DNA from 2 places in the Sediminicurvatus halobius genome. Region 2 is predicted to be linked to the other one. Evidence: riboswitches for the same ligand, from Rfam matches in the RefSeq annotation. Region 2 holds a riboswitch; the other holds the start of a gene.

Region 1 (3,407 bases), 650 kb from region 2:
CCGATTCGCGTAGCGAGGGCGTGGAGCTATGCGGGATAGTCTTCAGAACAGCGGCCAGGTACGGCCGTTGAGGGTCAGGCGGCCGTCGCTGAGGCTCGCATCGAGCCGCGCCTCGTCCCCCTCCGCCACCAGCGCGCCGAAAGCCTGCAGCTGACCCAGCAGACCGGCGAGCCCGTCGGGCAGGTCATCGCTGATGGCGCGGTCCACGCGCAGGGCGAGCTCGCCGTCCACGTAGGGCAGCAGGGCCTGCCCGCCGCTTGCGACCACCCCCGGCACGCGCTCGGCGGCGCCGGCGGCCAGCGCCACGCGGGCGGTCAGACTGAGCCGGCCGCCGCCGGCGCCCTCGAGCTCCAGGGCCTGTACGCGGAACACCGGCGCCGCGGCAAGCAGAGCGGCAAGGCCCTCCTCGGACACGTTACCCTGCGCCCCCGCCTCGTTGAGGGCGAGCAGCCCCGGCACGGACAGATCATCGGCCCGCAGCTCGAGCCGTCCACCCGCGAGATCCGCATCGACGGTGCGCAGGCCTTCCAGCGTGCCGTCCAGCTCCGCCGCGAGGCGATCGTCGCCGGCACGGCGGGTCTGCGAGCGAATCACCAGCGAGCTGAAGGCGCCGAGAACCCGGCCGTCCTCGACCAGGCGGACCGGCCCCACCCGGACCTCGCTGCTGCCCGCCCAGAGCCCGCCGGCGGCATCCCCCGCGATGAGCGTGCCCTCGCCGTCCACCGCTACCGTGCCGATGGCCAGCCGGGAATCCGTCGCCGCCGCCGTCAGCGTCAGCCCGTCCCAGGCGAGGCGGCCGGTGGCCAGCCCGGAGCCGGCATCGAAGTCCAGCGACGCGGCGAGCGGCTCGACCCGGAGCTGCTGGTCGCCGGCCTCGTCCAGCGCACCGGCCAGCCGGGCCGAGGCGATCTCGAGCCGGCGCTCCATCACCCCTACCCGGCCCCTGAGCGTGAGGCTGTCGGCGTTGCCACCGAGCCGCTCGAGCACGGCGCCGACGAGGCCCTCGGGCACCAGCCGGCCGGTCAGGTCGACCCCGGTCAACCCGTGCTCGAGATCGAGACGGATATCCAAGGTGCTGGGGCCGGGCGGCAGGCCCAGCGCGGCACGCAGCTCGTTGCCCTCCTCGCTCTCCGGGAAGCGCAGCCGAGCCACGGCCTCGCCGCCCAGCGGCCCGCGCTGGTAGCGAACCAGCGCCAGCGAGGCGTCACTGCGCGGGTCCGCGGCGAGTCGCGACTCGGCAGCCGCCACGCCGGCGCGCACCGCGTTCTCGGCGCGCAGCCCGTTCACCCAGGGCAGCGCCGCGGCCCCGCCGGCCGCGAGCAGGATCACCGCCGCGGCGCCGTATCGCCATCGCTTCCTCATCGCTCCCTCCCTGGTCACTCGGTGGACGGATCGGTATCCCGGCCAGCGCCGGCCGCCGGCGCCGATTGATACACGGGTTGCGGCCCCGCCGGATCAACGGCACAGTACCACGCGTCGACCGCTTGTCGGCCGGCACCACAATCCGTACCCGAGTCGCCAGGGGAGTCCCATCGGGGGCTGAGAGTGCGCAGCGCGCAGACCCTGGAACCTGATCCGGTTCATACCGGTGGAGGAAGCGCGACATGACCGCCATCACCCTCGCCGCCGTGGCCGCGGCCCTTGTCCTGTTCACCGTCCTCGGCCTGCGCGCCCGTCGCGCGGACGGCCTCGACGACTACCTCACCGCCCGCGGCAGCCAGTCCGCCGGCACGCTGGGGCTTTCGTTCCTCGCCTCCGGCATGGGCGCCTGGATCCTGTTCGCGCCGCCCGAGGTCGGCGCCTTCGTCGGCCCGGTGGCCGTGGCCGGCTATGCCCTGGGCTCCGCGCTGCCGTTCCTGGTGCTCGGCGCCTGCGGGCCGGCCATCCGGCGCCGGCTGCCGGCGGGACGCAGTCTCGCGGAGTTCGCCCGCGAGCGCTTCGGTGCCCCGATGCGGCGCTGGGTGGCGCTGCTCTCGGTGCTCTACATGCTCTGCTTCCTCGCCGCCGAGCTCACCGCGGTGGGTGCCATCACCGGCCTGCTCTCCGGCGTCGACGGCCGCCTCGCCACCCTCGGCGTCGCCCTCGCCACGCTGATCTACACCGCCGTGGGGGGGCTGCGGGCGAGCCTCGTCACCGACCGCTGGCAGGCCTGGCTGCTGCTGGCCCTGCTCGCGCTGGTGGGGACCGCCGCCGTGACCGCGCTGCCCGTGGACGCCGCGCCGGCGCCGGAAGCCGCCAGCGCGCCCCTGCCCGATGCCCTCGCCGTGGCCGCCACGCTGGTCATCGCCGTCACCGCGGCCAACCTGTTCCATCAGGGCTACTGGCAGCGCCTCTGGGCGGCGAGCGACGACGCCGCCCTCGGCCGCGGCGCGCTGGTGGGCGGCGCCGCGACCGTGGCCGTGGTCGCCGTCGTCGGTGGCCTGGGCGTCCTCGCCGCCCGCAGCGGCCTGCCCCTCGGCCAGCCCCCGATCCCCTTCTTCGCGCTGCTCGGCGAGGCCCCTGCCTGGCTCTCGCTGCCGGCGCTGGTGCTCGGCGTCACCCTGGTCGCCTCGTCCGTGGACACCCTCCAGAACGGCCTGGCGTCGCTGGCCGCCACCGAGGCCGGCAACCGCTCGCTCAACTCGGCGCGCTGGATTACCGCGCTGCTCATGATCCCCGTGATCGCCGTCGCCCTGCAGGGCATCTCCGTGCTGCGCCTGTTCCTGATCGCCGACCTGCTATGCGCCACCGCCGTCGTCCCGCTGCTGCTCGGCCTCTGGCACCGCGTGCCGGCCGCTGCCGCCGTCGCCGGCGCCCTCGCCGGCCTGATCGGGGCCGTGCTGCCGGGCCTTGTCGCCACCGGCAGCCTGAGCCAGGCCCTGCTCGCTGCCAGCTTCCCCGGCGGCGTCCCCACCCTCGGCCCCTTCCTCGGCGCGCTGCTCGCCTCCAGCGTGGTGACCATCGGCTGGAGCCTGCTGCGCCCGGCGACCGTGGTCGTCAGCAGCCGCTAGCAACGCGGCTCCGCTGCCAAGGGGGATTCGCGGCGGGGGCGCCGCTTCTACGGGGTCGGTGCCGGTGGCACCGTCGTATCGGCGCCTGCGGGAGGCACGCCCTCGCGCCGAGTCCGACGGGGGCAACGCCTCAGAAGCGCCGCTGCGCTGTACTAGCCCCGGGCGCCCCACCCTCCGCCTGCGCCCAGCACAGCTGCGTGCAGGCGGGCACATCCTCGTCGCGGCGGAGGGCACCCACCTATCAGAGCGAGCGGTGGCAGGCGCGGCCGGGACCGTAGGCGAGAGGGACCTCGCCTACGAGCCTACAGGGACGTATTCACGGCGTGTCCCGGCCGCGCCTGCCACCGCTCGCGCCCGGCACGGCACAGGCCCGTTCGCCCCAGCCGAGCACGGCGCAGTCACGCCAGCGCCGTCGCG
Region 2 (3,407 bases):
CCATGCTCAAGCTGGCCAAGCAGCTCCTCAATGCAGTGTGCCCCGGGCTCATTCTTCAGCAGGCGGCGGGGAAAGTGGGGCAGAAATAGCGGAATTGCCTGCTCCATCGAGGCCCGACCACCAAACCGTTCTCCAAACGCCTAAATAGCCAGCTCGAAGATGCGAGCGACGCGGACGCCCTGCTCCGAGTATGCGGTCGACCGCCTCGCGATGGCGCCCTTGGAACGCAAGGTCGCCCTCGGCATGACACCGGCAAAAGATTTGTGCGGTGCTCCGAGCACGCGTTCGTTCGGCGTTTTTTAATGGCAATCCAGTTCGGAATTAACCGGTGGAGCACATACCACGAATCGGGCGACCAAAAACATTGTCAGCTCAGGAATTGTCCCCTCGTTGGGCTTGCGTGTCCTTGAGCCATAGCCGGAAGCTGTATGTGTGCCGGTATACCACCTCCGGCGACAAGCCGGCGTCCAGGAGCTCCCGCTCCGAGAGAGCCAATAGCTCCCGGCGGCCGCGAAGAAACTCACGATAGAGCCGCAACCATTCGAGCGGGTACCTGATCGCCCTCTTGATGCCCGCAAACGCGTGGTTTGGCGATGTCGAGCTCGCGGCCTGCCTTGTCCTTTGGGGCTGCATGTAGCTCATTACCCCTCCTCGCCGGGTCCACCGGCTTGTTGCGCAATCTGCACTGTCAGCGTCTACGGAGCAGCCTCAAACGGAAAGGTCCAGCGGTCACACGAAAAATGGGTACAGTGCCTTGCCCCAAGGGAAAGCAGTGTGCAGCGGGCGGCTCGATGCGAAACTGGGCGACCAATGCAGTTCCCTCATTACTGGATCGCAAATTCGTCATTACGTGAGTATTCGCAACGCCACCGCTCCCGTGCCTATCCCCAGACGCTGGAAAAACCTCGACACGGAAACGCGCGACCGCACTGCTATGCCCTTGGAGCGACCCCAAAAGGCCAGGTGTTGAAGGCTCGAGCGCGTTGCTTCGAGCCGCCGACGATTGATCGCAGGCACAAGGTCAGCCATGCTGAAGTTGGCGAAGCGGGGGTGCCTACCTCGATGACCTTGTTCATCGGGTGGGCTGAGAGAGTCCCTTGGAACCTGACCCGGTTAGGACCGGCGTAGGGAAGCTTCCGTGCCCCGGCAGGCGTTCGTCTGCATGCACGAAGTCCAGCCCGTTTCGTCGCCATCCATGCATAACGGAGGCGACAGTCCATGAGTGCCCATTCCAGAGAACCGAGCGTGGCGGCGACCGCGCTTGATCACTCCGTCACGCGTCCCTTCCCAGGATCGCGCAAGGTCCACGTCACCGGCTCAAGGCCTGACCTACGTGTGCCCATGCGGGCCATTGAGCAGCAGGACACGCCGTTCCAGTTCGGGGCCGAGCCCAATCCATCGATTCTCGTCTACGACACGTCCGGGCCCTACACCGACTGCGACCACGCCGTTGATTTGCAGCAAGGGCTGCCCGCGCTGCGGGCCGCGTGGATCGAGGAGCGCGGCGACACGGAACCACTGCCCGGTCCAAGCTCGCGGTTCGGCCGCGAGCGTGCCGAGGACGCGGCCGCGGCGAACCTGCGTTTCCCCGAGCAGCGCGCACCCAGACAGGCCCGGGCGGGCGCGAATGTCACCCAGATGCACTACGCGCGGCAGGGAATCGTGACGCCTGAGATGGAGTTCGTTGCGATCCGCGAGAACCAGCGCCGGGCGGAATACGCGCACAGCCCGGAGCTTGCCCAGCGCCACGCCGGGGAGGGTTTCGGCGCGGCGATCCCCGAGACGGTGACGCCCGAGTTCGTGCGCGATGAGGTGGCGCGCGGGCGGGCCATCATCCCCTGCAACATCAATCACCCGGAGAGCGAGCCGATGGCGATCGGGCGTAACTTCCTGGTGAAGGTGAATGCCAACATGGGCACCTCCGCGGTGACCTCGAGCATCGCCGAAGAAGTGGAGAAGCTGGTCTGGGCGACGCGCTGGGGGGCGGACACCATCATGGACCTCTCCACTGGACGCCACATCCACGAGACCCGCGAGTGGGTGATCCGCAACTCTCCAGTCCCGGTGGGCACGGTCCCCATCTATCAGGCGCTGGAGAAGGTGGACGGCAAGGCCGAGGCGCTCACCTGGGAGATATTCCGGGACACGCTCATCGAGCAGGCGGAGCAAGGCGTTGACTACTTCACGATCCACGCCGGCGTGCGCCTGGCCTTCGTTCCGCTAACCAGCCGCCGTGTCACCGGCATCGTCTCCCGGGGCGGCTCGATCATGGCGAAGTGGTGCCTGGCCCACCACGAGGAGTCGTTCCTCTATACGCACTTCGAAGAGATCTGCGAGATCATGAAGGCCTATGACGTCGCCTTCTCGCTTGGCGACGGGCTACGCCCAGGCTCCATAGCCGACGCCAGCGACGAGGCGCAGATGGCCGAGCTGCGCACTTTGGGTGAGCTCGCGCAGACCGCCTGGTCTCACGACGTGCAGTGCATGATCGAGGGCCCGGGTCATGTGCCCATGCAGCGCATCCGGGAGAACATGACCGAGCAGCTCGCGCTCTGCGAGGAGGCGCCCTTCTATACGCTGGGCCCGCTCACCACCGACATCGCCCCCGGCTACGACCACATCACCTCGGCCATCGGCGCCGCCATGATCGCGTGGTACGGCACAGCGATGCTCTGCTACGTCACCCCCAAGGAGCATCTGGGGTTGCCCGACAAGCACGACGTGCGCGAGGGCATGGTCACCTACCGAATCGCCGCCCACGCCGCGGATCTTGCCAAGGGACACCCGGGAGCTCAGCTAAGGGACAACGCGCTTAGCAAGGCCCGCTTCGAGTTCCGCTGGGAGGATCAGTTCAACCTCGGCCTGGATCCGGAGCGCGCCCGCGAGTTTCACGACCAGACCCTGCCCAAGGAGGCCCACAAGGTCGCTCACTTCTGCTCGATGTGCGGACCGCATTTCTGCTCCATGCGCATCTCCCAGGAGGTGCGCGAGTACGCGCAGCAGAAGGGCATCAACGATGTGCACGTGGCAATGGAAGAGGGCCTGAGGGAAAAGGCGAAGGAGTTCCGGCGCTCCGGCTCCAAGGTCTACCGCGAGCTTTAGTACCGTCGACACGGGGTGTGCCGGAAGCGCCGCGGCCGGCGCACCCCGTCGGCCTGAGGCCATAGACGCCGCAACCCATTCGAAGCCGTACTCAAGCACGCGGGAGGGCCAACCATTCGGGCGGTGCCGCCGCATGGCGGCGATTGCCAGAGCTCCCAGGTCCTATGGGCGCGCTGCCACGGCAATCAGTTTCACCCTCAATTTCGCCGCACACCATCATTCCGGTGCAGCTGCCGGCCGCTGACCTCGAAGTGCAGGTCGCTCACATAGCGGATTTCCATGGCCTGACTGCTCCCCTACCCCGG

The links. Region 2 has a riboswitch for thiamine pyrophosphate ahead of thiC (phosphomethylpyrimidine synthase ThiC). Riboswitches for the same ligand answer to the same signal wherever they lie in the genome.
Region 1: it holds a riboswitch for thiamine pyrophosphate, as region 2 does, so the genes downstream of both, LMH63_RS14115 (sodium:solute symporter family transporter) here and thiC (phosphomethylpyrimidine synthase ThiC) in region 2, are expected to answer to the same signal.

Annotation. Positions count from the first base shown of each region.
Region 1 covers NZ_CP086615.1:3,011,566-3,014,972, forward strand. The annotation lists gene LMH63_RS14110 (DUF945 family protein) at 43-1,362, opposite strand; TPP riboswitch at 1,511-1,615, shown strand; gene LMH63_RS14115 (sodium:solute symporter family transporter) at 1,605-2,990, shown strand; gene LMH63_RS14120 (hybrid sensor histidine kinase/response regulator) at 3,389-3,407, opposite strand, start outside.
Region 2 covers NZ_CP086615.1:3,661,457-3,664,863, forward strand. The annotation lists gene LMH63_RS19580 (YjiS-like domain-containing protein) at 373-642, opposite strand; TPP riboswitch at 1,037-1,149, shown strand; gene thiC (phosphomethylpyrimidine synthase ThiC) at 1,219-3,102, shown strand; gene LMH63_RS17110 (hypothetical protein) at 3,399-3,407, opposite strand, start outside.